Saccharothrix espanaensis DSM 44229: one gene and its partner. The protein of the gene in region 2 binds, or shares a complex with, the protein of the main gene of each other region. Links are inferred from orthologs where the notes say so. Each region holds a gene or a part of one and is shown on either strand. Other genes may lie near its edges.

What was found.
Region 1: BN6_RS08085 (region 2) and BN6_RS33625 share a complex: the UniProt entries of both Bacillus subtilis proteins name them as parts of the possible RNA degradosome complex. The link is inferred for Saccharothrix espanaensis DSM 44229 from one-to-one orthologs.

Annotation. Positions count from the first base shown.
Region 1 is NC_019673.1:7,718,915-7,733,372, reverse strand. What follows is about bases 4,093-7,107. They hold BN6_RS33625 (polyribonucleotide nucleotidyltransferase), read left to right. Parts: upstream 4,093-4,470; coding sequence 4,471-6,744; downstream 6,745-7,107. Other genes in these bases: BN6_RS33620 (M16 family metallopeptidase), read left to right, coding at 6,843-7,107; rpsO (30S ribosomal protein S15), read left to right, coding at 4,093-4,191. Outside these bases: tRNA pseudouridine(55) synthase TruB, read left to right, coding at 1-336; BN6_RS33650 (hypothetical protein), read left to right, coding at 928-1,338; BN6_RS33645 (bifunctional riboflavin kinase/FAD synthetase), read left to right, coding at 1,816-2,754; BN6_RS33640 (helix-turn-helix domain-containing protein), read left to right, coding at 2,848-3,333; BN6_RS49850 (2'-5' RNA ligase family protein), read left to right, coding at 3,330-3,797; more of rpsO, read left to right, coding at 3,922-4,092; more of BN6_RS33620, read left to right, coding at 7,108-8,147; dapB (4-hydroxy-tetrahydrodipicolinate reductase), read left to right, coding at 8,237-8,977; BN6_RS33610 (hypothetical protein), read left to right, coding at 8,974-9,429; BN6_RS33605 (PRC-barrel domain-containing protein), read left to right, coding at 9,694-10,011; BN6_RS33600 (YqaA family protein), read right to left, coding at 10,058-10,558; BN6_RS33595 (GNAT family N-acetyltransferase), read right to left, coding at 10,589-11,134; BN6_RS33590 (EamA family transporter), read left to right, coding at 11,199-12,080; BN6_RS33585 (winged helix-turn-helix domain-containing protein), read left to right, coding at 12,077-13,285; BN6_RS42675 (hypothetical protein), read left to right, coding at 13,296-14,458. UniProt on the Bacillus subtilis protein: Involved in mRNA degradation. Catalyzes the phosphorolysis of single-stranded polyribonucleotides processively in the 3'- to 5'-direction. Necessary for competence development in Bacillus subtilis.
Region 2 is NC_019673.1:1,695,365-1,709,685, forward strand. What follows is about bases 4,503-7,380. They hold BN6_RS08085 (6-phosphofructokinase), read left to right. Parts: upstream 4,503-5,367; coding sequence 5,368-6,393; downstream 6,394-7,380. Other genes in these bases: BN6_RS08075 (lysophospholipid acyltransferase family protein), read left to right, coding at 4,503-4,753; BN6_RS08080 (polyadenylate-specific 3'-exoribonuclease AS), read left to right, coding at 4,776-5,288; BN6_RS08090 (class II 3-deoxy-7-phosphoheptulonate synthase), read left to right, coding at 6,845-7,380. Also shown: BN6_RS08045 (metallophosphoesterase family protein), read left to right, coding at 1-110; BN6_RS08050 (SRPBCC family protein), read left to right, coding at 138-575; BN6_RS08055 (ArsA family ATPase), read left to right, coding at 572-1,762; BN6_RS08060 (hypothetical protein), read left to right, coding at 1,768-2,106; BN6_RS08065 (ROK family protein), read left to right, coding at 2,100-3,071; BN6_RS08070 (hypothetical protein), read right to left, coding at 3,275-3,778; more of BN6_RS08075, read left to right, coding at 3,980-4,502; more of BN6_RS08090, read left to right, coding at 7,381-8,233; BN6_RS08095 (Stk1 family PASTA domain-containing Ser/Thr kinase), read right to left, coding at 8,786-10,831; BN6_RS08100 (Rv2175c family DNA-binding protein), read left to right, coding at 11,017-11,382; BN6_RS08105 (phytoene/squalene synthase family protein), read right to left, coding at 11,403-12,335; polyprenol phosphomannose-dependent alpha 1,6 mannosyltransferase MptB, read right to left, coding at 12,332-13,750; crtI (phytoene desaturase family protein), read right to left, coding at 14,164-14,321. UniProt on the Bacillus subtilis protein: Catalyzes the phosphorylation of D-fructose 6-phosphate to fructose 1,6-bisphosphate by ATP, the first committing step of glycolysis.

The DNA of each region.
Region 1 (14,458 bases), 6.0 Mb from region 2 along the record:
CGCGACCTGGGCGCGGACCTGGGCGTGGGCGGCCACCTGGCGGCCCTGCGCCGAACCCGGGTCGGCCCGTTCGACCTGAGGGTCGCGAAGACCCTGGCGCAGCTGGAGGAGTCGCCGGCGCTGTCCCTCGACCTGGACGAAGCAGTCGACAAAGCCTTCCCCCGCCGGGAGATCGAGCCCCGCGAAGCGGTGGCGCTGTCCCACGGCCAACGCCTGGCAGCCGGCGGCTTCGAAGGCACGTACGGGGTGTTCGGCCCGGACGGCCACGTAGTAGCCCTGGCAAAAGACGAAGGCCCGATCGCAAAAGCCCTGGTAGTCCTGACCCCAGCAGGCTGACACCAGCCCGTCCACCCCAAGACCCACCCCCACACCCCTTCGCGTGACCCGTCCCCGACCCGTCACGCCATCGGGTGATCATCCCCAAAATACGTACGGAAACACTGTTCCCGATACTCGGTTTGTATACCGAGCCGCGAACCCAACCAGTCGACCAACTCACCCCACACCCCGCCCGACCAGCACCCCCACCACGGCCCACACCAGTACCCACAGCCCACGACCCAGGACCCGCACCACCCGCAACCCCCACCCGCCTACCCGGCCATCCGCTCCGCCACGCCGCCCCCTCCCACCCACATCTGCCCGCCCCGCCCCGGCCCGGCCATGTCCAGCCCTGTCCGGCCCGGCCCGGCCCGCGATATCGCCCCGGTCGACCAGGCGGGCCCGATAGTCGCCACCCGTCTGCCCGTCACTCGTCTGCCCGTCACTCGTCGGCCCGCCACCCGTCTGCCGCGCCACCCGCCGCTCCTGGTGGTGTGTCACCCGGCGGAGCGGTGGAGAGCCGCTGACGGAGGTACCCGGCATCCCTCCGGCCGCCCTACCGTGGACCGCATGGCGCGATGGGTGTGGCCGACCGCCGCGGGTGTGGTGACCTCGGCGACCGGCGTGGTGATCAACTTGGCCACCGACCAGATTTCCAACCCCTGGACCTGGGGCGCGGTGGTGCTGCTCACCGTGGCGGGCGTGTTCGTGGGCTTGGCCGCGCAGCGGTCGGAGGGCTCGGCTCCGCCGGGCGATGTGCACAACACCGTCTCCGGGTCCATCCAGGGCAACGTCGTGCAGGCCCGAACTCTCGGTTCGGTCAGCCTGAACACCGGCATCATGAGAGCCAGCCCCACGATCGAGCAATCCGCGACCGCGTACGACGGCAGCAACGTCCACCAAGCCGGTCGCGACATCCGCCACGAGATCCACCGCGACGCCCGTGACGAAATGGATCGCGACGTTCGCGAGTCCCGCCGCGACGCCCGCGACGCCCGCGACGACCGGAGGCTGTGACGCGCAGCCGTCGCGGGAGTGGTGGAAATCTCGCGCGAATCGACGGCCGATCGCCATGCGCGAAACCGACAGCGATCGGCATGTCTCGCGCCAAAACGGAGCCGGCCGGACGGCGAAATCCGCGCGAAATCGGAGCCGGTCGGACGGCGGATGCCGCGTGAAATCGGAGCCGGCCGGTTGGCGGATGCCGCGCGGAATCGGGGGTGCGGGGCCGGTTTCGGGCGAAAGCGGCAGCGGTGGGCCGTTCTGACGAAATGCGCGGCGAGCGAACCCGTTCGGGCGTAATCGGCGCTGGTCTGGCTGGCGCGTGTCGGGCGGCAGGGTGCACGAAGGCACCGGCGACGGGCGGTTCGCGGGCACCGGTGGCGGGCCGGCTGGGGGTGTTGGCGGTGGGGCGTCCGGTGCGCGGCGGCGGCGTGGGTGTGGGCGTTGACGCCGGTCGGCTTGGGTCGGGTGCGTCCCCGTAGGCTGCACCCCGTGCAACGGTGGCGAGGGTTGGACCACCTGCCCGGCGGGTGGGGTCGGTGTGTCGTGACGATCGGCGTGTTCGACGGGGTGCACCGGGGCCACCAGGCGCTGGTCGGGCGGGCCGTCGAGCTCGCCGCCGAGAAGGGTGTGCCGTCCGTCCTGATGACGTTCGACCCGCACCCCTCCGAGGTCGTGCGACCCGGCAGCCACCCCGCCCAGCTGACCAGTCTCCGGCGCCGCTCCGAGCTCGTCGAGCAGCTCGGCGTCGACGTGTTCTGCGTGGTCCCGTTCACCGTCGAGGTGTCGCGGATGACCGCGGCCGAGTTCGTGCACGAGATCCTGGTCGACCGGCTGCATGTCGCGTCCGTCGTCGTCGGCCAGAACTTCACGTTCGGCAGCAAGGCCGCCGGCAACGTCGACCTGTTGCGCGCGCTGGGCCAGCGCTTCGGGTTCGGGACGGAGGGGGCGGATCTGGTGACCGACGACGGGGTCACGTACTCCTCCACCTACATCCGGGCGTGCATCGACGCCGGTGACGTGAAGGCCGCCGCCCAGGCGCTGGGCCGGCCGCACCGGCTGGAGGGGATCGTGGTGCGCGGCGACGGGCGGGGCAAGGAGCTCGGGTTCCCGACCGCGAACCTGTCCACCACCCGCTTCGCCGCCGTGCCCGCCGACGGCGTCTACGCCTGCTGGTTCATCCACTCCAGCGGGCGCCGGCTGCGCGCCGCGGTCTCGGTCGGCACGAACCCGACGTTCTCCGGCCGGGAGCGCCGGGTGGAGGCGTTCGTGCTCGACGTGGACGAGGACTTCTACGGCCAGCGGGTCGCGCTGGACTTCGTGGAACGCCTGCGCGCCATGGAGCGGTACGACACCGTCGACGAGCTGTTGGACCAGATGCACAAGGACGTCGCGCAAACCCGGGTCATCCTCCCGGAGACCGCCGCGTGACGCGTTGAACCACCTGGGTGGATCCGGACATGCGTCCACCACTTACCTGGCAAGATGCCTGTCACGTCCAAGCCGGTAAGGGGAGAGGCGAAGGTGGAGGACCACAAGATCGTCCAGCGCAATCTCGCGTTGCAGCGAGAGTGGTACGGAGAGCCCCTGGGGGACCGGGTGCGCCGGCTGGTGGTGGCCTTCAACGTCTCCCAGGCGCAGCTCGCGGACGTGCTCGGGATCAGCGCGCCGATGCTCAGCCAGGTGATGAGCGGTCGCCGCGCCAAGATCGGCAACCCGTCCGTGCTGGCCCGGATGATCATGCTGGAGCGCAAGGTCCTCACCCCGGACGTGGCGACCGGCGCGCCCGCGGCGTTGCAGCGCGCGCTGGACGAGGTGCGCGACTCCAAGCCCACGGTGAGCCGTGACTCGCTGCCGGTCAACGGCACCGACGACGAGGCCGCCGTGTTCCCGTTCCTGCGCCGCATCGCCGACCGCCGCGAGTTGTCGCAGGCGGCCGACATGCTCGGCGACGACTTCCCGGCGCTGGCCGACCTGCTGCGCCGCGCGGGCAAGGGCCGCGACTCCTGAGGCTGTTCACCGGCGTCTTCCCGCCCGCGGACGTCGTCGCCGACCTCGCCGACGCCCTGCGCGCGGCCCGTGCCGCGCACCCCGACCTCAGGTGGAGCGCGCCCGACCGCTGGCACATCACGCTGCGCTTCCACGGTGACGACGCCGAGCCCGCCGGCCTGCTCGACGCGCTGCGCGGCCTGCCCGCGCCGAGGGTGGCACTCACCTCCTCCGGCACGTTCCCGGGCGTGCTGTGGATGGGTGTGCGCGGTCCGCTGCGCCCGCTCGCCGAGGCGACCGGGGCGACCGGCGACTGGCGTCCACATCTGACGGTCGCCCGTGCGCGTCGGCGCGGGGATCGCCTGCCGCACGTGGACTTCGACGGTCGCGAGTGGACCGTGACGGAGGTCGCACTGGTGCGCAGCTGCCCGTCCACGGGCTACGAGGTGCTGGACCGGGTGCCCTTGACCACGCCAAACGGGTAGTGGCCGGCGACTACTGGTAACCTCGACAGTTGGGTCTGGCTGCGGTCCGTGGCGGCCATGACCGTCTACCCCCGGCAACGGGGCCGCACGGAACATCGCATCAGGTACAAGGAGTAGCGGAAACGTGGCACTGACCACCGAGCAAAAGAAGACCATCCTCGCCGAGTACGGCGTCCACGACTCGGACACCGGCTCCGCCGAGGCCCAGGTCGCGCTGCTCAGCAAGCGCATCGCGGACCTGACCGAGCACCTCAAGCAGCACAAGCACGACCACCACTCGCGTCGTGGTCTGCTGCTGCTGGTCGGCCGTCGCCGCCGGCTGCTCAACTACCTCCAGAAGGTGGACATCCAGCGCTACCGGTCGCTGATCCAGCGACTCGGCCTGCGCCGCTGACCACCGCCGAGGGGGAGTGACCGGACCGGTCGCTCCCCCTCGGTGCAGTACCGCCCACCGGGCGAAAACCGCAAGACCGCAGTACAACAGCACACACAACGAAACAAAGACGAGGGACGCACGCGCGGCGCACCGGGACGACTTGATCGCCGGTCCTCGGTAGTGGCCCCCTGGCCCAAGACGACAACCCAGGGGACTTCGATCGAAGACCGGCCTCGTCCGACCCGCGACCCGCGCCCGTGCGCGCTGCGGCCCGCATGACGAGGAGTTCTGACACACATGACCGACAACGAGGTCCACGAGACTTCAGCTGTGATCGACAACGGTCGGTTCGGCACCCGCACCATCCGCTTCGAGACCGGCCGGCTGGCCCGTCAGGCGGCCGGCTCCGTCGTCGCCTACCTGGACGACGAGACCATGCTGCTGTCCGCCACGACGGCGTCGAAGCACCCGAAGGAGCACTTCGACTTCTTCCCCCTCACGGTGGACGTCGAGGAGCGCATGTACGCCGCGGGCCGCATCCCCGGCTCGTTCTTCCGCCGCGAGGGCCGCCCGTCGACCGACGCGATCCTGACCTGCCGGCTGATCGACCGGCCGCTGCGCCCCTCCTTCGTGGACGGTCTGCGCAACGAGATCCAGGTCGTCATCACGGTGATGAGCCTGAACCCGGCCGACCTGTACGACGTCGTGGCGATCAACGCCGCGTCCGCGTCGACGCAGCTGGCCGGCCTGCCGTTCTCCGGCCCCATCGGCGGCGTCCGGGTGGCGCTGATCGAGGGCCAGTGGGTGGCGTTCCCGACCCACGAGCAGCTCGAGAAGGCCGTGTTCGACATGGTCGTCGCGGGCCGCACGGTCGGTGACGACGTCGCGATCATGATGGTCGAGGCCGAGGCCACCGAGCGCGTGATCGACCTGGTCGCCGAGGGCGCGCAGGCCCCGACCGAAGAGGTCGTGGCGGCGGGTCTGGAAGCCGCCAAGCCGTTCATCAAGGTGCTGTGCGACGCGCAGGCCGAGCTCGCGGCGCACGCCGCGAAGGCGACCGGCGAGTTCCCGACCTACCCGGCGTACCAGGCCGACGCGTTCGAGGCCGTCGAGCAGGCCGGTTCGGCCGACCTGGCGCAGGCGCTGACCATCGGCGGCAAGCAGGAGCGCGAGTCCCGGATCGACGAGATCAAGGCGTCGGTGCTGGAGAAGCTGGCCGAGCAGTTCGACGGCCGGGAGAAGGAGGTCGGCGCCGCGTTCCGCTCGCTGACCAAGAACCTGGTGCGCCAGCGGATCCTGCGCGACAAGGTCCGCATCGACGGCCGCGGCCTGACCGAGATCCGTTCGCTGTCCGCCGAGGTCGAGCTGATCCCGCGGGCGCACGGCTCGGCGCTGTTCGAGCGCGGCGAGACCCAGATCCTGGGTGTCACCACGCTGAACATGCTGCGCATGGAGCAGCAGATCGACTCGCTGTCCCCCGAGACGCACAAGCGTTACCTGCACCACTACAACTTCCCGCCGTTCTCCACCGGCGAGACCGGCCGGGTGGGCTCGCCCAAGCGCCGCGAGATCGGCCACGGCGCGCTGGCCGAGCGGGCGCTGATGCCCGTGCTGCCCAAGCGCGAGGAGTTCCCCTACGCGATCCGCCAGGTCTCCGAGGCGCTGAGCTCCAACGGCTCCACCTCGATGGGCTCGGTCTGCGCGTCCACGATGTCGCTGCTCAACGCCGGTGTGCCGCTCAAGGCGCCGGTCTCGGGCATCGCGATGGGCCTGGTCTCCGACCAGGTCGACGGCAAGACCGAGTACGTGGCGCTGACCGACATCCTGGGCGCGGAGGACGCGTTCGGCGACATGGACTTCAAGGTCGCCGGCACCAAGGAGTTCGTCACCGCCCTCCAGCTCGACACCAAGCTCGACGGCATCCCGTCGGAGGTGCTCGGCGCGGCCCTCAACCAGGCCCGCGACGCGCGCCTGACCATCCTGGAGGTGATGGCCGAGGCCATCGACCGCCCGGACGAGATGAGCCCGTACGCGCCGCGCGTCACCTCGGTGAAGATCCCGACCGACAAGATCGGCGAGGTGATCGGGCCGAAGGGCAAGATGATCAACTCGATCACCGAGCAGACCGGTGCCGACATCTCGATCGAGGACGACGGCACGATCTACGTCGGCGCGGCGGACGGCCCGTCGGCCGAGGCCGCGATCGGCCTGATCAACGCGATCGCCAACCCGCAGCTGCCGAAGGTGGGCGAGCGCTTCCTGGGCACCGTGGTGAAGACCGCGGCGTTCGGCGCGTTCGTCTCGCTGCTGCCGGGCAAGGACGGCCTGATCCACATCTCCAAGCTGGGCAACGGCAAGCGCATCGGCAAGGTGGAGGACGTCGTCAAGGTCGGCGACAAGCTCCGGGTCGAGATCGCCGACATCGACCAGCGCGGCAAGATCAGCCTCGTGCTGGTGAACGAGGACGCGGACGCCGCTCCCGCGCAGGACACCGCTCCCGCGCAGGACGCGCCGGCCCAGGACGCCGCTCCGGCGCAGGACACCGCACCGGCCGAGTCCGCGGCGCAGTGACCACGAGCGTCAACGGGACGGCCGCGGGTGCCTCGGGCACTCGCGGCCGTCCGCTTAACAGCAGGCTCGGGCACCTCCAACGACCCGGCAGCACCCGCGTGCTGGAGCAGAGCGCGACCGGCGTGACCGTGCGCCGCAGCGTGCTGCCCTCCGGCCTGCGGGTGATCACCGAGCAGATCCCCGGCGTGCGTTCGGCGTCGGTGGGCCTGTGGGTGCAGGTCGGGTCGCGGGACGAGCGGGCCGAGGTGGCGGGCGCGGCGCACTACCTGGAACACCTGTTGTTCAAGGGCACCGCGAACCGGTCGGCGGCGGCGATCGCCGAGGAGATCGACGCGGTCGGCGGCGAGCTGAACGCGTTCACCGCCAAGGAGCACACCTGCTACTACGCGCACGTCCTCGACGAGGACCTGCCGCTGGCGCTGGACCTGGTGTGCGACGTGGTCTTCGAGGCGCTGTGCGAGCCGCGCGACTTCGAGACCGAGCGCGGCGTGGTGCTCGAAGAGATCGCCATGCGCGACGACGACCCGGAAGACCTGCTGCACGACGCGTTCCTGGACGCGATGCTCGGTGAGCACCCGCTGGGCCGCTCGGTGCTGGGCACCGAACGGTCCATCCAGGACATGGACCGTTCCGCGCTGTACGGCTTCTACAAGCGCCGCTACACGATGCCGCGGATGGTGCTCGCGGTGGCCGGGAACGTGGAGCACAACCACGTGATGCGGTTGGCGCGCAAGCAGATCGGCGAGCGGTTGGGGCGCACCGGCACGCCGGTCGCGCCGCGCGTGGGCCGGGCCCGAATCCCCGGCACGCGCAAGCTGGTGCTGCACTCCGACGACACCGAGCAGGCGCACCTGATGCTGGGCGTGCGGGCGGTGGACCGGCACGACGAGCGCCGGTTCGCGCTCAACGTGCTCAACGCGGCGTTGGGCGGTGGCATGAGTTCCCGGCTGTTCCAGGAGGTCCGCGAACGACGGGGCCTGGCGTACCAGGTGTACTCGTCGGTGGGCCTGTACGCGGACACCGGCACGTGGTCGGTGTACGCGGGCTGCCAGCCCGACCGGCTGGGCGACGTCGCGGGCGTGGTGCGCGACGTGCTGTCCGTCGTGGCGGCGGAGGGCCTGACCGACGCGGAGGTCGCGCGCGGCAAGGGCCAGTTGCGCGGCGGGCTGGTGCTGGGTCTGGAGGACACCAGTTCCCGGATGTCCCGGGTCGGCAAGGGCGAGCTGAACTACGGCGACTACCTGTCGGTGGAGCAGACGCTGGCGCGGATCGACGAGGTGACCGCCGAGGACGTCGCCGCGCTGGCCCGCGAGCTGCTGCGACGCCCCGTCGCCGCCTCCGTGGTCGGCCCTTACGCTCACGCCGATGATTTGCCGCCCCAGGTGCACGAGGTGATCTCTTGAGCAACCCACCGTCGGAGCTTCCGCTCGACCCTGCAAGCAGGTCTTCGGACTTCCCCCTCGACCCGCCCCGCCGGTCCTCGTCCGATCCGATCCGGGTCGGCGTCCTGGGCGCGCGGGGCCGCATGGGCGCTGAGGTCGTGCGCGCCGTCGAGGCCGCGGACGACGCCGAGGTCGTGGCGACGGTCGACGCGGGCGACCTGCTGGCCGGCCTGGCCGACGCGGGCGCGGAGGTCGTGGTCGACTTCACCAGCCCCGACGTCGTGATGGACAACCTGCGGTTCTGCGTGGACAACGGCATCCACGCGGTGGTCGGCACGTCCGGGTTCGACGCGCGGCGGCTGTCCACCGTCGCCGAGTGGCTGGAGCCCGAGCCGGAGGTGGGCGTGCTGATCGCGCCGAACTTCGCCATCGGCGCGGTGCTGTCGATGAGGTTCGCCGAGCTCGCGGCGCGCTACTACGACTCCGCCGAGGTCATCGAGCTGCACCACCCGCGCAAGGTGGACGCCCCGTCCGGCACCGCCGCGCACACCGCCCGGCTGATCACGCAGGCGCGCGAGGCGGCCGGCGTGGGCCCGATGCCCGACGCCACCACCCAGGAGGCTCCGGGCGCGCGCGGCGCGCTGGTCGGCGACGTGCGGGTGCACTCGCTGCGGATCGCCGGGATGATCGCCCACCAGGAGGTCGTGTTCGGCACCGAGGGCGAGACGCTGACCCTGCGGCACGACTCGCTGGACCGCACGTCGTTCATGCCGGGGGTGCTGCTGGCGGTGCGCTCGGTGTTCACCCACCCCGGCCTGTCCGTGGGGCTCGACAAGTACATGGACCTGTGAAGGCGCGCACGACCGCGTTCATCATCACCGCCGCGCTCGCGGTGTACTTCGTGCTGCTCGGCGGGCGCGCGGTGGTGTTGATCGGCACCGGGGAAGCGGTCGGCATCGGGCTCGGCGCGGCCGTGCTCGTGCTGCCGCTGATCGGGGCGTGGATCGCGTGGACGAACCTGCGGTTCGGGTTCACCACCGAGGAGATGGCCCGCCGGCTGGCCGACGAGGGCGCGCTGCCGGACGTGTCGGGCCTGCCGCGCCGGCCGTCCGGGCGGGTGGACCGGGAGGCGGCGGACGCCTGGTTCGAGCAGCGCCGGGCCGACGTGGAGGCCGAGCCGGAGGACTGGCGGCGGTGGTTCGCGCTGGCCCAGGCCTACGACCTGGCGGGTGACCGGGGCCGGGCCCGGGAAACCATGCGCCAGGCCATCGACCTTTTCCAGGTGTCGAAGAATCAGGCGTGAAGCATTCGGGTGAGACTCAATTCATCCGGTTTTAACGCCAATTCACCTTGGTTTGTCCGGTGATCGCTGGATAACGTGGTGGGGTGAGCAACACCTACCAGAACCTGCGGATCACCATCGCCTGCCTGGTCCTCGTCACCGCGTTCGGGGCGGCGCTCGCCCTCACCTAGACCGACCGTGCGACTCGCCCTCGGTCGGGCGAATCCGGTCACTCGACCGGGTGCACCTGGGTGCGACCGCTCCGCGGCTCGGGTAGCCGTGAGCATGGACCGAACAGATCTGCTGTACGACTGCGACCTGCTGGACCGGCACGGCGAGCGCGTGGGGCCGGTCGAAGAGCTGTGGCTGGACGGGGGACGCCCGCTGTGGGCGGGCGTCCGCACCGACAACGCCACCACCCTGGTACCCATCCGCGGGGCCCAGGTGCGCGACCGCCGGCTGGTGGTGCCGGTGGACAAGAGCGAGATCGAGGAAGCACCCCGGATCGGTGCCGAGCTGTCCGAGGTGGAGCACGTCGAGCTGCACGACCACTACGGCCTCACCGTGCCGCGACAGCGCCTCGTGCGCCACGAGCGCCGCTGACCGACATACGACGTCAGGCCGGCGGCACTGGTGGGCCAGTGCGGGGCTAGTGCGGCAACCAGCCCGCCATGATGCCCGGTGACGCGGCGAGGACGCTGAACCGGGCGAACCGCCCCACCATCCCGGTCGTGATGAACAGCCACGACGACATGCCCGCGAGCCCCGCCAGGACCGTGGTGAACATGAACGGCGGCAGCCCGACCACGGAACTCACCGCGTGCGTGCCGAACATCCAGTGCGGGTGCCGGTGGCAGCGCTCCCGCACCCACTCCAGCCTGGCCTTCCACTTCGCCCGGAACGGCGTCAGCGGCTTGGCCGGCCTCTCCTTGCGCTTGAACCACGCCGGCAGGTGCCAGTCGCCGCGCGCGGCCAGGAAGTAGAACATCTTGCCCAGCACCTGGCCCACCGCGACCGCGAGCCCGATCCACCACCAGGAGATGTGGGGTTGCTGCGTGACGAGGCCGATGACGAAGACCTCGATGCTGATCAGGGGGATGATCGCGGACCCGAACGCCACACCGAACGTCAGGCCGATCCACCCCAGCAGTGCCCACACCTGTTCGAGGCTAGCAACCGCTCAGGCCGTGAGCGGTGGGGTCAGCCCCCCGGAAACCCTGATCTCGCGCACCGGCCGACCACCCGCGTCCAGGGTGCGCACGGTGCCGTCGGCCTCCCAGCCGGCTTTCGCGTAGAAGCCGCCGGAGGACTTGTCCGCCTCCGGGATCCACGCGATCCCGCGCGTGCACCCGCCCTCCAGCAACGCCTGACCGGCCGTGGCCAGCAGCCGCGCGCCGTGGCCGCGCCGACCCCACCGGGGCTCCACCAGGACGCTGACCAGCGCGGTGGTGGCCGCGTCGTCGGGCAGCGCGCCGTCCGCGCGGGCCACCTCGGTGTCCGGCGCGGTCCCGGCCACGCAGAAGCCCACCAGCCACTGGCCCTCGGTCGCCACGAACACCCGCGCGTGCGCCACCGCCTCGGCCCACGCCTCGGTGGTGTCGGACAGGCCGTCCAGGACTTCGTCCGGGAGCAGCTCCCGGTACGCGGTGCGCCACGTGTCGCGGTGGATCCGGGCGATCTCCGGCACGTCTTCGGGCTTCGCGGTCCGCACCGCGGCGTCGGCCATGCGAGGCACCCTAGTGGCCGAAATCCACGTGATCCGGGCGGGTGTCACGTGAAAGCGTGCGGACATGCGTTGGGCTGCGTTGGGCGTCGTGTACGTGGTGTGGGGCTCGACGTACGTGGGCATCAAGTTCGCGATCGAGACCATGCCGCCGTTGCTGTCCGCCGGGACGCGGTTCCTGGCCGCCGGGCTGGTCCTCGCGCTGATCGTGGGGCGGCGGCTGCGCATGACGTGGCCGCAGTTCCGCACGGCCGCGCTGCTGGGGCTGTTGCTGCCCGCCTGGGGCAACGGGCTGGTGGTCGTGGCGGAGCAATCGGTGGCTTCGGGGCTGGCCGCGCTCCTGGTGGCGTCGGTGCCGATCTACGTGGTCCTCCTCCGGCGGCTCGGTGGCGAACGGCCGCCGCGCGTCACGTACGTGGGGGTGGCCGTCGGGTTGGTCGGGTTGGCGGTGCTGCTGCTGCACGACGTGGGCGGCTCGTCGTGGTGGGGGCCGTGGGCGGTGCTGCTGGCCGCGTTCGGCTGGGCGCTCGGGTCGTACCTGAACGGCAGGCTGCCTACTGCGGACCCGTTCGCGATGTCCGCGGTGGAGATGATCGTCGGCGGCGCGCTGCTGTCGTTGGTCGGCGTTGTCGCGGGGGAGAGCGTCACGCTGTCCGAGGTGTCCACGACGTCGTGGCTCGCGTGGGGCTACCTCGTGGTGTTCGGGTCGTTGTTGGCGTTCAGCTCGTACGTGTACGTGCTGGGCCAGTTGCCCGTGTCCACGGTCGCGACCTACGCCTACGTGAACCCCGTGATCGCCGTGCTGCTCGGTGTGTGGCTGGCGGACGAGCAGTTCGGCCCGTGGCAGTTGGCCGGCGGCCTGCTGGTGGTCGTCGCGGTGGTGCTCGTAGTCCGGGCCGAGCGGAAATGTCGTACCGAGGTGGGAGTATCCGAGCCGTGCAGACGATGAGCGCAGACGTCGCCCGCCGGATCGCGCTGGCCGCGCAGGGCTTCGCCGATCCCAGGCCCGCCTCGCCGCCGACCAGGCGGCACCTCCAGCGGGTGCTCTCGCGCGTCCGGCTGCTCCAGCTCGACTCGGTCAACGTCGCCGTGCGCGCGCACTACATGCCCGTGTTCAGCAGGCTGGGCGCGTACGCGCCGTCGCTCGTGGACGAGGCCGCGTGGTCGCACAGCGCCCGCAAGCCCCGGCTGCTGGTCGAGTACTGGGCGCACGAGGCCAGCCTGGTGCCGGTCGAGGACTGGCCGCTGTTCCACTCCGGTGCCAAGAAGCTCGGCTGGTGGCACCACCACACGGCCACGGCGGAGCGCGAGCCGCAGCTGGTGGAGGACATCCTGGCCGTGGTGAAGGAGCTGGGCCCGCTGGGCGCGGGCGCGATCGAGAAGGCGCTGGCCGGCGGCGCGCCCCGGACCAAGGACCACTGGGGCTGGAACTGGTCCGAGGTCAAGCAGATCTGCGAGTACCTGTTCGGCGTGGGAGCGCTGACCACCGGCACCCGCCGGGGCTTCGAGCGGCTGTACGACCTGACCGAGCGGGTCCTGCCGCCCGAGGTCCTGGCCCGCCGGGTCACCGCCGAGGAGGGCGCGCGCGAGCTGGTGACCCGAGCCGCGACGGCCCTGGGCGTGGCCACCGAGCCGGACCTGCGCGACTACTACCGGCTGGCCCCGGCGCGCAGTCGGCAGGCCGTCCGCGAGCTGGTGGAGGAGGGCGTGCTGGAACCGGTGGCGGTGCGGGGCTGGCCCGCCCCCGCCTACCGCCACGTCGAGGCGCGCGTGCCCCGCACCGTCGCCGGCCGTGCGCTGCTGTGCCCGTTCGACCCGCTGATCTGGGAACGGGCCCGCACCGAGCGCATCTTCGACTTCCACTACCGCATCGAGATCTACGTGCCGCAGGCCAAACGCGTCCACGGCTACTACGTCTTCCCGTTCCTGCTCGACGGCCGGCTGGTCGGCCGCGTCGACCTCAAGGCGGACCGCGCGGCCGGCGTCCTGCGGGTCCAGTCCGCCCACTCCGAGGTGGCCACCGACCACGGCCGGGTGGCGGTCGAGCTGGCGGCCGAACTGCGGCACATGGCCGACTGGCTGGAGCTGGAGAAGGTCCAGGTGACCCCGCGCGGCGACCTCGCGCCGGCGTTGAAGGCGGTGGTGCGCCAGTAACCTGCCGCGGGTGAGCGAGAGGCAGCGGGCCGAGGCGGCCGCCGGCGGTCAGGTCTTCCAGGCCGGCCGGGACGTCATCGTCCACCACGTGCCGGCCGGCACGTCGCGGGTCTGGAACCTGCCCCCGCGCAACCCGCACTTCACTGGCCGCGAGGAGACGTTGACCGCGATCCGCGGCGCGCTCACCGGCGGTGTCGTGGCGGTCCAGTCGCTGCACGGCCTGGGCGGCGTGGGCAAGTCCCAGACGGCGATCGAGTACGCCCACCGGCACGCGGCCGACTACCGGTGCGTGTGGTGGATCCCGGCCGAGCGCCCGGAACTGGTCCCCGAGCACCTGGCCCGGCTGGAGGCCGCCCTGGGCGGCACCGACTTCCGCACGGCGTTGAGCGCCCGGTCGGACTGGCTGCTGATCTTCGACAACGCCGAGAGCCCGCGGGACCTGCACCCGTTGCTGCCCTCGGGTGGGCACGTCCTGATCACCACCCGCAACACCGGGTTCGGCGGCCTCGGCGCGGTGGTGCGGCTCGACGTCCTGCCCCGGGCCGACTCGGTGGCGCTCCTGCGGGCCAGGGTGTCCGCGATGTCCGAGGAGGAGGCGGACGACCTGGCGGAACTGCTCGGCGACCTGCCGCTGGGGCTGGCGCAGGCCGCCGCCTACCTGGAGGAGAGCGGCCTGCCGCTCGCGGACTACTTCACCCTGATCCGCACGCACGAGCGCATGATGTTCGTGGAGGGGGAGGTCGTCGGCTACCCGCACACCATCGGCACGGTGTGGAGCCTGTCGCTGCGGCACCTCGCCGACCGCGCACCGCGGTCCCTGGCCGTGCTTCGGGGAACCGCGTTCCTGGCACCCGAGGCGATCCCGATCGACCTGGTCACCGGCTCGGCCGAACCGATCGAGTCCGCCCGGCTCGTCGCACCCCTGGTGCGGCACGGCCTGGTCCAGCGCGACGGCGACCGGCTCTCGGTGCACCGCCTCCTGCAGGCGCACCTGCGCCACGAAGCGGGCCACGACGACCTGCTGGCCGTGCTCGCCCGGCTCCGCGACGCCCTGGTGGCCGACGGCGACGGGGTGGCGGGGTGGCGGGTGGCCCGGCAATCGGTGCCGCACCTCGTGACGCTCATGGATCACCGCGGCGATGGGGATCAGCGCGTGGAGGACGCTCTGGCGGC
Region 2 (14,321 bases):
TCGGGCACGTGCACCAGCCGATGGCGCGGCGCGTCCGGGTGGGGTGGACCGAGTGCGTGAACGTGGGCCACTTCCAGCGCAGCGGCACGCCCCACGTGTTGCGATGGTGAGCCGAACCACCGGGTAGCCTCCCCGGCATGGCCGACGAGTCCACCCAGTCCATCGTCATCGACGCGGCTCCCGCCGAGATCGTCGCGGTGATCGCCGACTTCGCCGCGTACCCGCAATGGGCCAACGGGGTGAAGCGCACCGAGGTGCTGGAGACCGGTGCGGACGACTACGCGGCGCAGGTCAGGTTCAACATCGACCAGGGTCCGATCAAGGACGAGTACGTGCTCGCCTACGACGAGTGGTCGACCTCGCGGATCTCGTGGCACCTGGTCAAGGGGCAGATGCAGAAGTCCCAGGAGGGCAGCTACGCGTTCACCGAGCGCGGCGGCTCGACCGAGGTGACCTACACGCTGTCGGTGCAGCTCGTGGTGCCGATGATTGGCCTGTTCCGGCGCAAGGCCGAGAAGATGATCATGGACACCGCGCTCAAGGAGCTCAAGCGCCGGGTGGAAAACGCTGGATGAGCGCGCGTCTGCTGCTGTTCACCGGCAAGGGCGGGGTCGGCAAGACGACCCTCGCCGCCGCCACCTCCGCCGCGCTGGCCGCGGGCGGGCGCAAGGCCCTGGTCGTGTCCACCGATCCCGCGCACTCGCTGGGTGACGCGTTCGGCGTGCCGCTGGGCTCCGCGCCCACCGAGGTGGACGCCGGGCTGCACGCGGCCCAGGTCGACCCCCGGACGCTGGTCGACGGCACGTGGCGGGAGCTGCGCGGGCACCTGCGGACCGTGCTGGCGGGCGCGGGCGTGGACGAGCTCGACGCCGAGGAGCTGACCGTCCTGCCCGGCGTCGAGGAGCTGCTCGCGCTGGCCGAGGTCGCGCGGCTGACCCGCACCGGTCCGTGGGACGTGGTCGTGGTCGACTGCGGCCCGACCGCCGAGACGCTGCGGCTGCTCGCGCTGCCCGAGGCCGTCGCCGGCTACCTGGAACGGCTGTTCCCCACCCACCGCCGGGTGGTGCGCGGCCTGCTCGCCGGGCTGGCCGGCACCGCGGCCCCGGTGGAGCGGTGGGACGCCACCGCCGACGCGCTGGGCCGGCTCGCCGAGAACCTGGAGCAGCTGCGCGGCCTGCTGACCGCCGACACCACCGCCGTCCGGCTGGTGCTCACCCCCGAACGGGTGGTCGCCGCCGAGACCCGCCGCACGGTCACCGCGCTCGCGTTGCAGGGCATCCGGGTCGACGGCGTGATCGCCAACCGGCTCGTGCCGCACCCCGGTGCCGGCCGCGGCCCGGCCGCGACCTGGCTGCGCACCCGGCGCGCCGAGCAGGACGCCGTGCTGGCCTCGCTGGACCTGGGCCCGGTGCGCACCGTCGAGCACCACGCCCGCGAACCAGTCGGCCTGGCCGCGCTGCTGGAGGTCGCCGAGGCCCTCTACGCGGGAGCGGACCCGCTGGCCGGGTCCGGTGCGGCCGGGCCGCTGGTCGACGTGGTGCGGGTGGACGACGAGTACGAGCTGCGGCTGGCGCTGCGGGTCGGCGACTCGGAGCTGGAGCTGGCCCGCGTGGGCGACGACCTGGCGGTGACCGTGGACGGCCGGCGCAGGCTGATCGCCCTGCCGTCGCTGCTGCGGCGGTGCGTGGTGGTCGGCGCGGAACTGGACGACGACGGGGTGGCCGTGCGCTTCCGCCCCGACCCCGACCTCTGGATGCGGTGAGGCACGTGGACGCGAAACTCGCCGAGGAACTCCGGCTGCTGCTCGACGCCGCCGCCGAGCGCGCGCAGCCGTGGCTGAACAAGCTCGCCGACGGCGAGCACGGCGAGCACGGCGAGCGCACCTGTGGCTGGTGCCCGCTGTGCAACGCGGTGGCGCTGGTCCGCGGCGACCGCTCGGAACTGGCCACCCGGGCCGCCGAGCACGTCGCCGGGCTCATCGCGGTGCTGCGCGCGGCGCTCGCCGAGCCCGCTGCCGCCGGGCCCGCCGACCCTTCCGACGCCGAGGAGGAGCGCGAACCCCGCGTGCAGCACATCCCCGTGGTGCGGCGGCGGACGCAGTGCTGACCGTCGGCGTCGACGTCGGCGGCACCAGCGTGCGCGTCGGCGTGGTGGACGCCGACGGGGCCGTCCTGGACACCGCCCGCGCCGCCACCCCGTCCGGGGAGGGGGCGCTGGAGGAGGCGATCGGCGCGGCCGTGGCCGAGGTCGCCTCCCGGCACCGGGTGGCCGCGGTCGGCCTGGCCGTGGCCGGGTTCGTCGCGTCGGACCGGCGGACCGTCCTGTTCGCGCCGCACCTGGCGTGGCGGCAGGCCCCGGTCGCCGACCGGATCGCCGAGCGCGTCGGGCTGCCCGTGGTGCTGGAGCACGACGCCAACGCGGCGGCGCTGGCCGAGCACCGGTTCGGCGCGGCCCGTGGTGCCGGGATCGCGGTCCTGGTGGCGATCGGCACCGGGATAGGAGGCGCGCTGCTGATCGACGGCAAGGTGTTCCGCGGGGCGCACGGCGTCGCGCCGGAACTCGGCCACCTGCGGCTGGTGCCGGACGGGCGGCCGTGCCCGTGCGGCAAGAACGGCTGCTGGGAGCGGTACTGCAGCGGGACCGCGTTGACGACCACCGCGGTGGAACTGCTGGCCCGCCACCCCGGCGTGTCGACGTCACTGGCGCGCGAGGCGCTGGGCGACTCGCGGGCGGTGACCGGCCGCCGGATCGCCGCCGCGGCCCGCGACGGCGACCCGCTGGCCAAGCGCGCGATGATCGACCTGGCCCGGTGGCTGGGGGAGGGCCTGGCGCTGGTGGCCGACGTGTACGACCCGGAGGTCGTGGTGATCGGCGGCGGCGTGTCGGAGTCCGCGCCGCTGTTCCTGGACGAGGCCCGCGAGCGCTACGCGGCCGTCGTCACCGGCGCGGGCCACCGCCCACTGGCCCGCATCCGCACCGCGCAACTGGGCGACGACGCGGGCATCGTCGGCGTGGCCACCCTGGCCCGCGACCTGACCACCACCCGCCCAGCCCACAACGGTCGCCGCTAGCCGCAGTGACTGGTCGGGTTGTTGGCGGCGTGTCGGGTTGAAGACGGGTGGACCTCCGGCCCGGACCGGGCAACGACCACCGCCTGGCACCCTGCCCGGCTCGATCCACGATCACAACCACTACCGAGCTCACAGCGCCGTCGACGGCCGACCAACCACCCGACCGACCGCCTGGACCTCAACGACACCACGAGTCAGTACAACTAGAGGACCGCGCCGTCGTCCCAGCCGGAGTCCGGCGGTGGGCCGTTGCGGATGCGCAGGACCAGCCAGCCCGCGCCCGAGCACAGCACGACCAGCGCCACCGGGGTGCCGATCGTCGGGGTCAGCCCGAACAGGCTCGGGAACAGCAGCAGGACCACGCCGAGCAGGATCAGCAGCAGGGCCGCGACGGTGCCCGCGCGCAGGGCGGGCAGCGGGGGCGGGTCCGGCGGGACGAAGTGGTCGTCCGGGTCGTCGTCCGGCTCGTCGTCCGGGTCGGCGTCGGCGGTGGCCACGGCGGGCCGGCCCTCCGAGCGGGCGGGCTTCGCGGGCTCGGCTTCCTCGTCCGCGGCGTCGTCCGCTGCGTCGGCGGCGGCGTCGGCGGCGGCGTCGTCCGCATCGGGCCAGGTCCTGCCGACGCCTTCGCGTTCCAGGCCGGCCACGATCTCGGCGAAGGTCGCGTCCACGTCCTCCGGGCCGTCCGTCGAGTCGCGTCGGGAGTTCATCGGCGTGCCCCAACCCTCCGGTCGTGAAGGCGAATCCTCTGCCAGACTTCATCGTCCCACGAGGCCGTTGTGTTGCGGATTACGGCGGTCGGTGGGACTTGCGACCGTACCGGCCGCACCGGGCCGTTCGTTGTGCCTGGTGCGGTTGGCTCCGTAGGCTGGCCCGCGGGGACCAAGCACGTCGAGGAGGCGCTGCCGGCAGTGCTCTACTGGCTGATGAAACACATCCTGCTCGGGCCGCTCCTGAAGCTGTTCTTCCGCCCCAAGATCATCGAGGGCGCGGAGAACATCCCGAAGGAGGGCGGCGCGATCCTGGCGTCCAACCACCTCGCGGTCTCCGACTCGTTCTTCCTGCCGCTGAAGCTGTCCCGGCGGGTCACCTTCCCGGCGAAGATCGAGTACTTCACCGGCAAGGGCCTCAAGGGCGCGTTCCAGCGCTGGTTCTTCTCCGGCGTCGGCCAGGTGCCGATCGACCGGTCCTCGGCGTCGGCGGCGCAGGGCGCGCTGGACACCGGCGTGCGCATCGTCCGCGAGGGCAAGCTGCTCGGCATCTACCCGGAGGGCACCCGCTCGCCCGACGGGCGGCTCTACAAGGGCAAGGTCGGCGTCGCGTGGATCGCCCTGGAGTCCGGCGCGCCGGTCATCCCGATCGCCATGTTCGGCACCGACAAGGCGAACCCCATCGGCTCGAAGATGTGGCGGCCGCACCCGATCCGGATCAAGATCGGCAAGCCGCTGGACTTCTCCCGCTACGAGGGCCTGTCCGGCGACCGGTTCGTGCTGCGGTCGATCACCGACGAGATCATGTACGCCCTGATGGAGCTCTCCGGCCAGGAGTACGTCGACGTCTACGCGGCCAAGGCCAAGGAAGAGCCCCAGAAGAAGCCTGAGAAGGACTCCCGGAAGAAGCCCGAGGGACAGGGCTCCGGTGCTCCTGGGGACGCCGACCGGCTGCCCGGCACCAAGGCCGGGTGAACCGCACCTTAAGGTGGGCGCGGTGCGGTTCTTCTACGACTGTGAGTTCATCGAGGACGGGCTGACGATCGACCTCGTCTCCATCGGGGTGGTCGACGAGGAAGGCCGCGAGTTCTACGCCGTGTCGACCGAGTTCGACCCGGAGAAGGCCGGTCCGTGGGTGCGGGCGAACGTGCTCAACCAGCTCCCGTCCCCCGCCGACCAGGCCTGGCGCGGTCGCGAGCGGATCCGCCGCGACCTGCTGGAGTTCCTCGGCGGGGCCAAGACCAACCGGGACGACATCGAGCTGTGGGCGTGGTTCGCCGCCTACGACCACGTGGCGCTGGCGCAGCTGTGGGGCCCGATGCCCGCGCTGCCGCGCTGCCTGCCCCGGTTCACCCGCGACCTGCGGCAGCGCTGGGAGGACGTCGGCAAGCCCAAGCTGCCCGCGCCGCCCGCCGACGCGCACGACGCGCTCGCCGACGCCCGCCACAACCTGGCCCGCTGGCAGGTGATCGAGGCCGAGCGCCGCCGCCGCGGGTTCGCCGTCCGCTAGGTGGGACCCGGCCTTGCTGCACCGATCCAGCTCGTGACAGTCTTGGGTGACCCACGCCACGAAGAGATTGGCTAAGCAGATGCGTATTGGTGTGCTCACCGGCGGTGGTGACTGCCCCGGCCTCAACGCGGTCATCCGCGCCGTGGTCCGCAAGGGCGTCGAGGGCCACGGCTGGGAGATCGTGGGCTTCCGCAACGGCTGGCAGGGCCCGGTCGAAGGGCTCACCAAGCCGATCGGGCTCGGCGACGTCGAGGACATCCTCACCCGGGGCGGCACGATCCTGGGCTCGTCGCGCACCAACCCGTACAAGATCGAGGGCGGTGTCGACCGGATCCGCGAGGTGCTCGCCGCCGAGGGCGTCGACGCGCTGATCGCGATCGGCGGCGAGGACACCCTGGGTGTCGCGAAGCGGCTGACCGACGACGGCATCGGCGTGGTCGGCGTGCCGAAGACCATCGACAACGACCTGGGCGCGACGGACTACACGTTCGGCTTCGACACCGCCGTGCACATCGCCACCGAGTCCATCGACCGGCTGCGCACCACCGCCGAGTCCCACCACCGGGCGCTCGTGGTCGAGGTCATGGGCCGGCACGCGGGCTGGATCGCGCTGCACTCCGGCCTCGCGGGCGGCGCGAACGTGATCCTGGTGCCGGAGCGGCCGTTCAGCGTGGAGAAGGTCGTCGAGTGGGTGGAGCGGCGGTTCGAGCGGCAGTACGCGCCGATCATCGTCGTCGCCGAGGGCGCGGTGCCCGAGGGCGGCGCCGAGGTGCTGCACTCCGGTGAGAAGGACGCGTTCGGCCACGTCCGGCTGGGCGGGGTCGGCACCTGGCTGGCCGAGGAGATCGCCGAGCGCACCGGCCAGGAGTCCCGCGCGGTCGTGCTCGGGCACACCCAGCGCGGCGGCATCCCGACCGCGTACGACCGGGTGCTGGCGACCAGGTTCGGCCTGCACGCGGTGGACGCGGTCGCCGAGGGCGACTTCGGCGTGATGGTGGCGCTGCGCGGCACCGACATCGTGCGGGTGAAGCTCTCCGAGGCGACGGCCGAGCTCAAGACCGTGCCGCTGGAGCGCTACGCCGAGGCCGAGGTCTTCTTCGGCTAGGCAGCACGACCTTCGGGCGCTTCCGGACGGACCCTCGACCCGCCCGGAAGCGCCCGTTGCCGTCTTCCCGCCTGCTGCCGGCAGCCGGGCCGGGGAACGGCCGACCGCCCGTTCCCCGCGCGACCCGGCCGGGACGGGAGCCGTGCGGGGCCGCCGGTACGGGTTCCCGCAGCACCTTCCGGCGCGCGCCGGCCGGAGATCTCCCGAACCGCTTCGACGCCCCGCCGCGTCGGGTACGACCACGCCGGACCGGCCCGGACCGGTGCCCGCACGCGGTCGGACGAGCCTTGGCCACCGGGTGCGGCGCGCGCTGCGGGAACAGGTCCGCGACGGGCGTTGCGACCCCACGTCGCCCGGCGATTCGCCCCCCGGGCGGGTGGTGGGCATGACGCGCATCATGATGAGGCGATCCAGTGCCCGTCCCTCAGCGCGGACCGCCTACCCTTAACACGTGAACTGGACCGTGGACGTGCCCGTGGACACGCTTCCCGAGCTCCCGCCCCTCCCGCCCGAGCTCCGCAACCGACTGGACGAAGCGCTGAGCCGCCCCGCGGCCCAGCAGCCCGAATGGCCGGACGCGGAGCAGGTGCGCCGGGTGCGCGCGGTGCTGGAAAGCGTCCCGCCGATCACCGTGCCCGCCGAGATCGACCGGCTGCGCGGCAACCTCGCCGAGGTGGCCCGCGGTGAGGCGTTCCTGCTCCAGGGCGGTGACTGCGCCGAGACGTTCGCGGACAACACCGAGCCCCACATCCGCGCCAACGTGCGCACCCTGCTCCAGATGGCCGTGGTGCTGACCTACGGCGCGAGCCTGCCGGTGGTCAAGATCGGCCGCATCGCCGGCCAGTACGCCAAGCCGCGCTCGTCGAACATCGACGCGCTCGGCCTGCCGTCCTACCGGGGCGACATCGTCAACTCGCTGATCACCACGCCCGAGGCGCGCGTCCCGGACCCGTCGCGGATGATCCGCGCCTACGCCAACGCGGGCGCGGCGATGAACCTGCTGCGGGCGATGACCACGGCGGGCATGGCCGACCTGCACCGGCTGCACGAGTGGAACAAGGACTTCGTGCGCACCTCGCCGGCCGGCGAGCGGTACGAGGCGCTGGCCGCCGAGATCGACCGCGGCCTGCGGTTCATGTCGGCGTGCGGCGTGCAGGACAGCTCGCTGCACACCACGGAGATCTTCGCCTCGCACGAGGCGCTCCTGCTGGACTACGAGCGCGCGCTGCTGCGCCTGGACAGCAACAGCGACCAGCCCAAGCTGTACAACCTGTCCTCGCACTTCCTGTGGATCGGCGAGCGCACCCGCCAGCTCGACGGCGCGCACATCGCGTTCGCCGAGCTGCTGGCCAACCCGATCGGCCTCAAGATCGGCCCGTCGACCACGCCGGAGATGGCGGTCGAGTACGTCGAGCGGCTCGACCCGCGCAACGAGGCCGGCCGGCTGACCCTGATCAGCCGGATGGGCAACGGCAAGGTGCGCGACGTGCTGCCCGCGATCGTGGAGAAGGTCACCGCGTCGGGCCACCAGGTCATCTGGCAGTGCGACCCGATGCACGGCAACACCCACGAGTCGTCCACCGGCTACAAGACCCGGCACTTCGACCGGATCGTGGACGAGGTGCAGGGCTTCTTCGAGGTGCACCGCCGGCTGGGCACGCACCCCGGCGGCATCCACATCGAGCTGACCGGCGAGGACGTCACCGAGTGCCTGGGCGGCGCCCAGGAGATCTCGGACACCGACCTGGCGGGCCGCTACGAGACCGCCTGCGACCCGCGGCTGAACACCCAGCAGTCGCTGGAGCTGGCCTTCCTGGTCGCGGAGATGCTCCGCAGCTGACCTGATCGGACCCGACCCGCGCCCGGCGGCCCAGGACCCCACGTCCCGGACCGCCGGGCGCTGTCGTCTCCGGGGCCGCTGTCGTTCCGGGCGCTGTCGTCGCGGGCGTCGCCCTCGCGGCGGTGCGGTCGACCGCCGCGCTCGACCTCCGCGCGCCGGGCCGCCCAGAAGGCCGCGTCCCGCCCGCCGACGGCCACGCCGGTCCCGCCGTCGAGCTGTTCGCGCAGGTTGTCCGGCGTGCCGGTTGATCTCGGTGAGCCGGTGCGGCAGGACGTCGAACAGCGTCACGTCCGGGCGCGGCCACCACGGCACGTGACCAGGTGCGTCGAACGCGTCGACCGTCGCGGCCGAGTGCGCCCACACCCGCCGGTAGCGCTCCACGATCCCGGCGCGGGTCTCGTGCTCGGTCGCCCACAGGTCGGTGCCGCGCGCGGTCTCGTCGTCCCAGCGGGGCAGCGGCTCGGGGAACGGCCGGCCGAAGACCTCGCCCGAGGTAGCGGGCCTCCGACGTCGCCTCGTGCTCGACCAGGCCGAGCACGAGGCCGCCCGCCGTCAGACCGCGATGATCGTGATCTTGGTGCCCTTCGGCACCCGCTCGCCGGGCCGGATCGACTGGTTGATCACCGTCGCCCGCTCCCGGTTGTTGAACTGCACCTCGACCTGGAAGCCCGCCTTCTCCAAGGTCTCCTTGGCCTCCCTGAGCTTCTTGCCCTCGACGTTCGGCACGGTCACGCCCCGGTCCGCCGCGACGATCACGGTGACCCGCTTGTCCGCGCCGAGCGTGGTGCCCGCCACCGGGTTGGTCCGGACCACCCGGCCGCCGTCGACCTCGCCGGAGGGCTCCTCGGGGCCCTCCACGGGGTCGAACCCGGCCGCGGCCAGCTCCGCGAACGCCTCGTCCTTCGTCTTGCCCTTCACGTTCGGCACCGGCTTGGGCTGCACGCCCTTGCTCAGCACGACCGTCACGACGCTGCCGATCTCCACGGCCGTGCCGGGCGCGGGCTTGGTCGTCACGACCTTGCCCTTGGGCACGCGGTCGCTGAACGCGTCGTCGTTCGGGTCGAGCTTGGACTTCAGCCCGACCGCGGCGATCTCCCGCTCCGCGGCGGCCGGGTCGGAGCCCGCCGCCACCTGCGGCACGACCGGCTTGCCACGCGAGACCACCACCCGCACCAGGTCGCCGCGGGTGGCCTCGGCGCCGGGGGCCGGGTCGGTGCTGAGCACCTGGCCGCTGGGCACGGTGTTGCTGTTCTCGGTGGACACCGCGGACTTCAGGTTCGCGCTCTCCAGGATCGCGACCGCCGCGTCCTGCTCCTTGCCGACCACGTCGGGCACCGACTCGACCCGGCCGATGGACAGCCACCAGCTCACCAGGCCGACCACGACCGCCGCGACCGCGACGACGCTGATCCAGGTGATGAACTGCTTCTTGCTCTTGGCCCGCATCTCCTCGTAGAGCTGCTCGGGCGTCTTCTTCTTCGGAGGCCGCTTCGGTCGCACGGGCCGCGTGCGGGGCACCACGGCCGTCTGCTGCCCTCCCAGGGGCGCGGGAACGCCCATGGCGGGCGACGGGGTGGGGTCGAGCCCGCGCGGCAACGCCTGGGTGCCCTGCGGGCCGGGCGGCGGGAACCGGCGCACCGGCACGGTCGCCTCGGCGAAGGCCACGGCCCCGACGCCCACCGGCTGCACCCGCTCGGTCTTCGGCTCGGCCGACGCGGGGGTGTCGGCGGTCGCCGCCGTCACGGTCGGCACGTCCACGGCGGCCAGGCCGAGCGTCGCCCGCGCCGTCTCCACCTCGGACAGGAACGCCTCGGCGTCCGCCGGGCGCAGGAACGGCTCCTTGCGCGTCGACCGGCGGACCAGCTCCGCGACCTCGGCGGGCACGCCGGTCACCGGCGGCACCTCTTCGTTCACGTGCCGGTAGGCGACCGAGATGGCCGTGTCGCCGACGTAAGGCGGCGCGCCGGTCAGCATCTCGTAGAGCAGCACGCCCGCCGAGTACACGTCGCTGCGGGCGTCGGCGTTGCCGTTGGTGACCTGTTCGGGTGACAGGTACGCGACTGTGCCGAGGATCGTCGTGTCGCTCGTGATGGCCGGCGTGGACACGGCGCGCGCCAGGCCGAAGTCTGCGACCTTCACCACACCGGCGCGCCCGATGAGCACGTTCTCCGGCTTCACGTCCCGGTGCACGAGCCCGGCCCGGTGCGCGGCGGCCAGCGGCGAGAGCACCCGCTCCAGCACCGTCAGCGCCAGCGGCACGTCCAGCTTCCCCCGGGCGGTGATCAGGTCGCGCAGCGTGCCGCCCTCGACCAGCTCCATCACCAGGTAGACCCGGTCCTCGTCCACGCCCTGGTCGTGGACCGCGACGACACCGGGGTGGTGCAGCCCGGCCGCGGCGCGCGCTTCCCGCTCGAACCGCGCGACGAACTGCGGGTCCGAGGAGAACCGGGGGTCCATGACCTTGATCGCCACGGGGCGCTCCAAGCGCGTGTCGACGCCCCGGTACACGGTGGACATGCCCCCGCGTGCCACCAGGGTGCCCACTCGGTAGCGTTGTTCGAGCAGCCCGCCGATCACGTTCGTCGCCGACCTTTCCACAGCCGTGGATCGTACGGTGGGGTGGAGCCGACCGGAGCCGTGCGCTGGGAGCATCCCGACCGGCGTGTGGGATCCGTGTCAAAGCCCCCGGAAACAGGGGGTGTCCGGGAACCGACCCGGGGGTGTACCGCCACCACCCGGTTGGCGCAGGGCATTGCTCCCGGCGTTGTGGCATCGTGACGCACGTGAGTGCGATTCCTGCCGCTGCGGATGTGCTGGCTCCCGACCTGGAGGTCCTTGACCTGCCTGAGGTCGGCGAGCGTCTTGGCCTGCCGGTCACCCGTGTCCACCAGTTGCTGCGCGACGGCCAGTTGCTCGCGGAGCGCCGGAACGGTGTCCTCGTCGTCCCCTCCCAGTTCCTCGCCGCCGGAGGCGTGGTGAAGGGGCTGCCCGGCACCATCACGGTGCTGCGCGACTCCGGTTACTCGACCGATGAGATCCTTCGCTGGCTGTTCACCGAAGACGACACGCTGCCCGGCACGCCGATCGAGGCGTTGCGCGGCGACCGCGGCCGCGAGGTGAAGCGGCGGGCACAGTCCATGGGCTTCTGACTCGTGCGCCGACCAGACCACTAACTCCGACCAGGCGCGTCCGGGCGGTTCCAGCGGAGCCGTCCGGACGTCGCGCGGGCCGCCACCGACCGGGACAGCCCCGGCAGGGCGACCGAGAGCCGCCGTGCGTTCGACACCACCACGCGCTTGTCCAGCACGTGGTGGTCGGCGACGGCTATTCCGTCCAGGATCTCCCGGTAGAGCACCAGCGCCGTGCGCACGCACGGCCGTGCGACCGGGTGCAGCAGCGGCACGGCCGTCTCCGCCTCCCGGTACGCCGCGTACGCCACCGCGGTGAGGTGCCGCACCGCGCGCCTGATGCGTTCGTCCGGCTTGCCCGTGCGTCGCGACCACGCCAACAACTCCCGGTTCACGTCGTAGACGCGCAACACGTCCTGCGGCAGGTACACGCGACCGCGGTCGAGATCCTCTCCCACGTCCCGCAAGAAGTTCGTGAGCTGGAACGCGCGCCCCAACGCCGCCGCGCCCGGCTCGGCGTGCGACAGGGGCGCGATGGTGCCGAAGACCGGCAGCAGTTGCAGCCCGATCACCTCGGCCGACCCGCGCATGTACCGGTCCAGCTCGGCGAGCGTCGCGTACTCGGTGGTGTGCAGGTCCATCCGCATCGACGCCAGGAAGTCCGCGAACAGCGCGGGGTCGATCCGGTAGCGCCGCACGGTGTCCGCGAGCGCCGCCAGCACCGGGTGCCCGGTGGGGCGTCCCGCCAGTTCGTCGGCCAGCTGCCGCTCCAGCACGTCCAGCTCGCCCGCCGGGTCGGCGGAGGTGCCGCTGTCCACGATCTCGTCGGCCCACCGTGCGAAGCCGTACAGGGCGTGCACGGCGGGGCGTCGCACGGGCGGGAGCAGCCGGGTGGCGAGGAAGAACGTGCGGCCGTGGCGGGCGTTGAGCTCACGGCACCGGGCGTAGGCGTCGGCCAGGGCCGGCCCGGTCACGGGTACCTGCTGGACAGCTTCAGCGGGTCGGGCTTGACCAGGGAGACGCACGCCAGCGCCGAGACGGCGGCGATGAGCGCCAGGTAGCCCCACGAGTAGAGCGCGGTGTCACCGTCGGGGAAGGTCACCAGCAGCAGGAACGTGGAGAAGAACGCCGCCGCCTGCAACCCCTTGGTGCTCCAGGCCAGGCCGGCCGCCAGCACCAGCGCCCAGCTGAAGTACCAGGGCAGCGTGGCCGGCGAGAGCAGCGCCACGGCCAGCGACGTGATCGCCGCCCGGCGGATCGCCTCCGGCCCGCCGTCGGCGGCGGCCCGCCACTGCCGCCAGGCGATGAACAGCAGCAGCAGCGACCCGAGGCCGCGCGCGACGGTCAGGAACACGCCCGGCTCGACCCGCACCACCAGGTTCACGACGGTGTGGGCGAAGTCACCGACGGCGCTGGGCAGCGACAGCCAGTTGACGATGGTGGACGACGAGCTCAGCGCCGGGATCCAGCCCAGGTCGAGCCCGGACAGCAGGGTCGTCGCGGTGAACACCACGAGGAACGTGGCCAGCCCGCCCGCGATGGCCTTGACCAGCTGCACCGTCCGCGAGCCCGCCAGCCGTCGCGCCCACACCAGCACCAGGAACGGCAGCGCGACGACGGCGGTGGCCTTCACCGCGAACGCCAGGGTCACCACGGCGATCCCCAGCACGTGCCGGCCGTCGAGCACGAACAGGCAGCCGGCGGCCATCAGGCCGACCATCAGCAGGTCGTTGTGCGCGCCGCCGATGAGGTGCACGAGCATCAGCGGGTTCGCCGCGGCCAGCCACAGCGCGACCGCGGGCCGGCCGCCGAGGTGGCGGGCCAGGCCGGGCAGCGCCCAGCAGAGCAGCGCCAGGCCGATGGCCAGCACGAACCGCATCAGCACCACGCCGCCGATGACGCTCGCGTGGGTGGCCCACACGACGCTCATGGCGAGCACCAGGAACACCGGGCCGTACGGCGCGGGCGTGTTCTGCCAGACCCAGCTCACGTTGTCCGACAGCGGGCTCTGCAGCACCGCCGGGCCGACCTTGTACGGGTCCAGGCCGTTGAGCGCGATCTGGCCCTGGGCGAGGTAGCTGTAGATGTCCTTGCTGAACAGCGGCGGCGCGAACAGCAGCGGCAGCGTCCACACGACGATCGCGGTCAGCACGGCGCTGCTGCCGACGTGCCCGTTGCGGACCATGCGGCCGAGCCGGATCCACGACCAGATCACCAGGCCCAGGCCGAGGTAGAGCACGGCGGTGGCCAGGTCCTGGCCGTGGCCGTACCGGATCCAGCTCAGCGTGGTGTCGGCGAGCAGCGGGTCGCGCTTGAGGGTCGCCCCCGCGCCGGTGCCGCCCAGCGCGACGAGCATGACGCCCGCGACGCCGAGCAGGATGGTCCGCACGGGGATCCCGCCGGGGTCCGGAACCTGGGTAGCACCGGACCGCACCGGCTCGACAGGTGCGGCGCTCGATCGGGGTGGGGACGGGGTCGCGGCCATCGCGGCAACATCGTCGCACAACGCGAGCGCGCGTCGGCACGCTATGGCGGGCACGCGTGGCGGGCTCGTGGCACCTCGACGGATCCTCGCACGTGCGTCTCACCCGAGCGAGTGACCACATGGAGTATTCCGACGTGCGGGAACACCCGTTCGGGCGAGTTCCGCTGACGGCCTCCGGTCGTCCTTTCCGGTGTTGTTCGCACCGACCCCGCGTCTCGGTTCGACCCGGTCCGAGGGCGGTGTCCGGACGTCGGTCCGGAGTGCCCCCGATCACGCCACCGTCGGCGTCCGACGGCGCTCTGGTCCGCGACCACCGGTCACCGCGGGCTGTGCGCCCGCGTCCGCGCCGCCGGTCGCCGCCACGCCGCGCCGGTGGCCCCGGTGATCCGCTGGGCGGCCAGCCTCCCGGAGATCAGCACCGGCGGCACGCCCACGCCCGGCGTGGTGCCGCAGCCGGCCAGCACCGCGTTGTCCA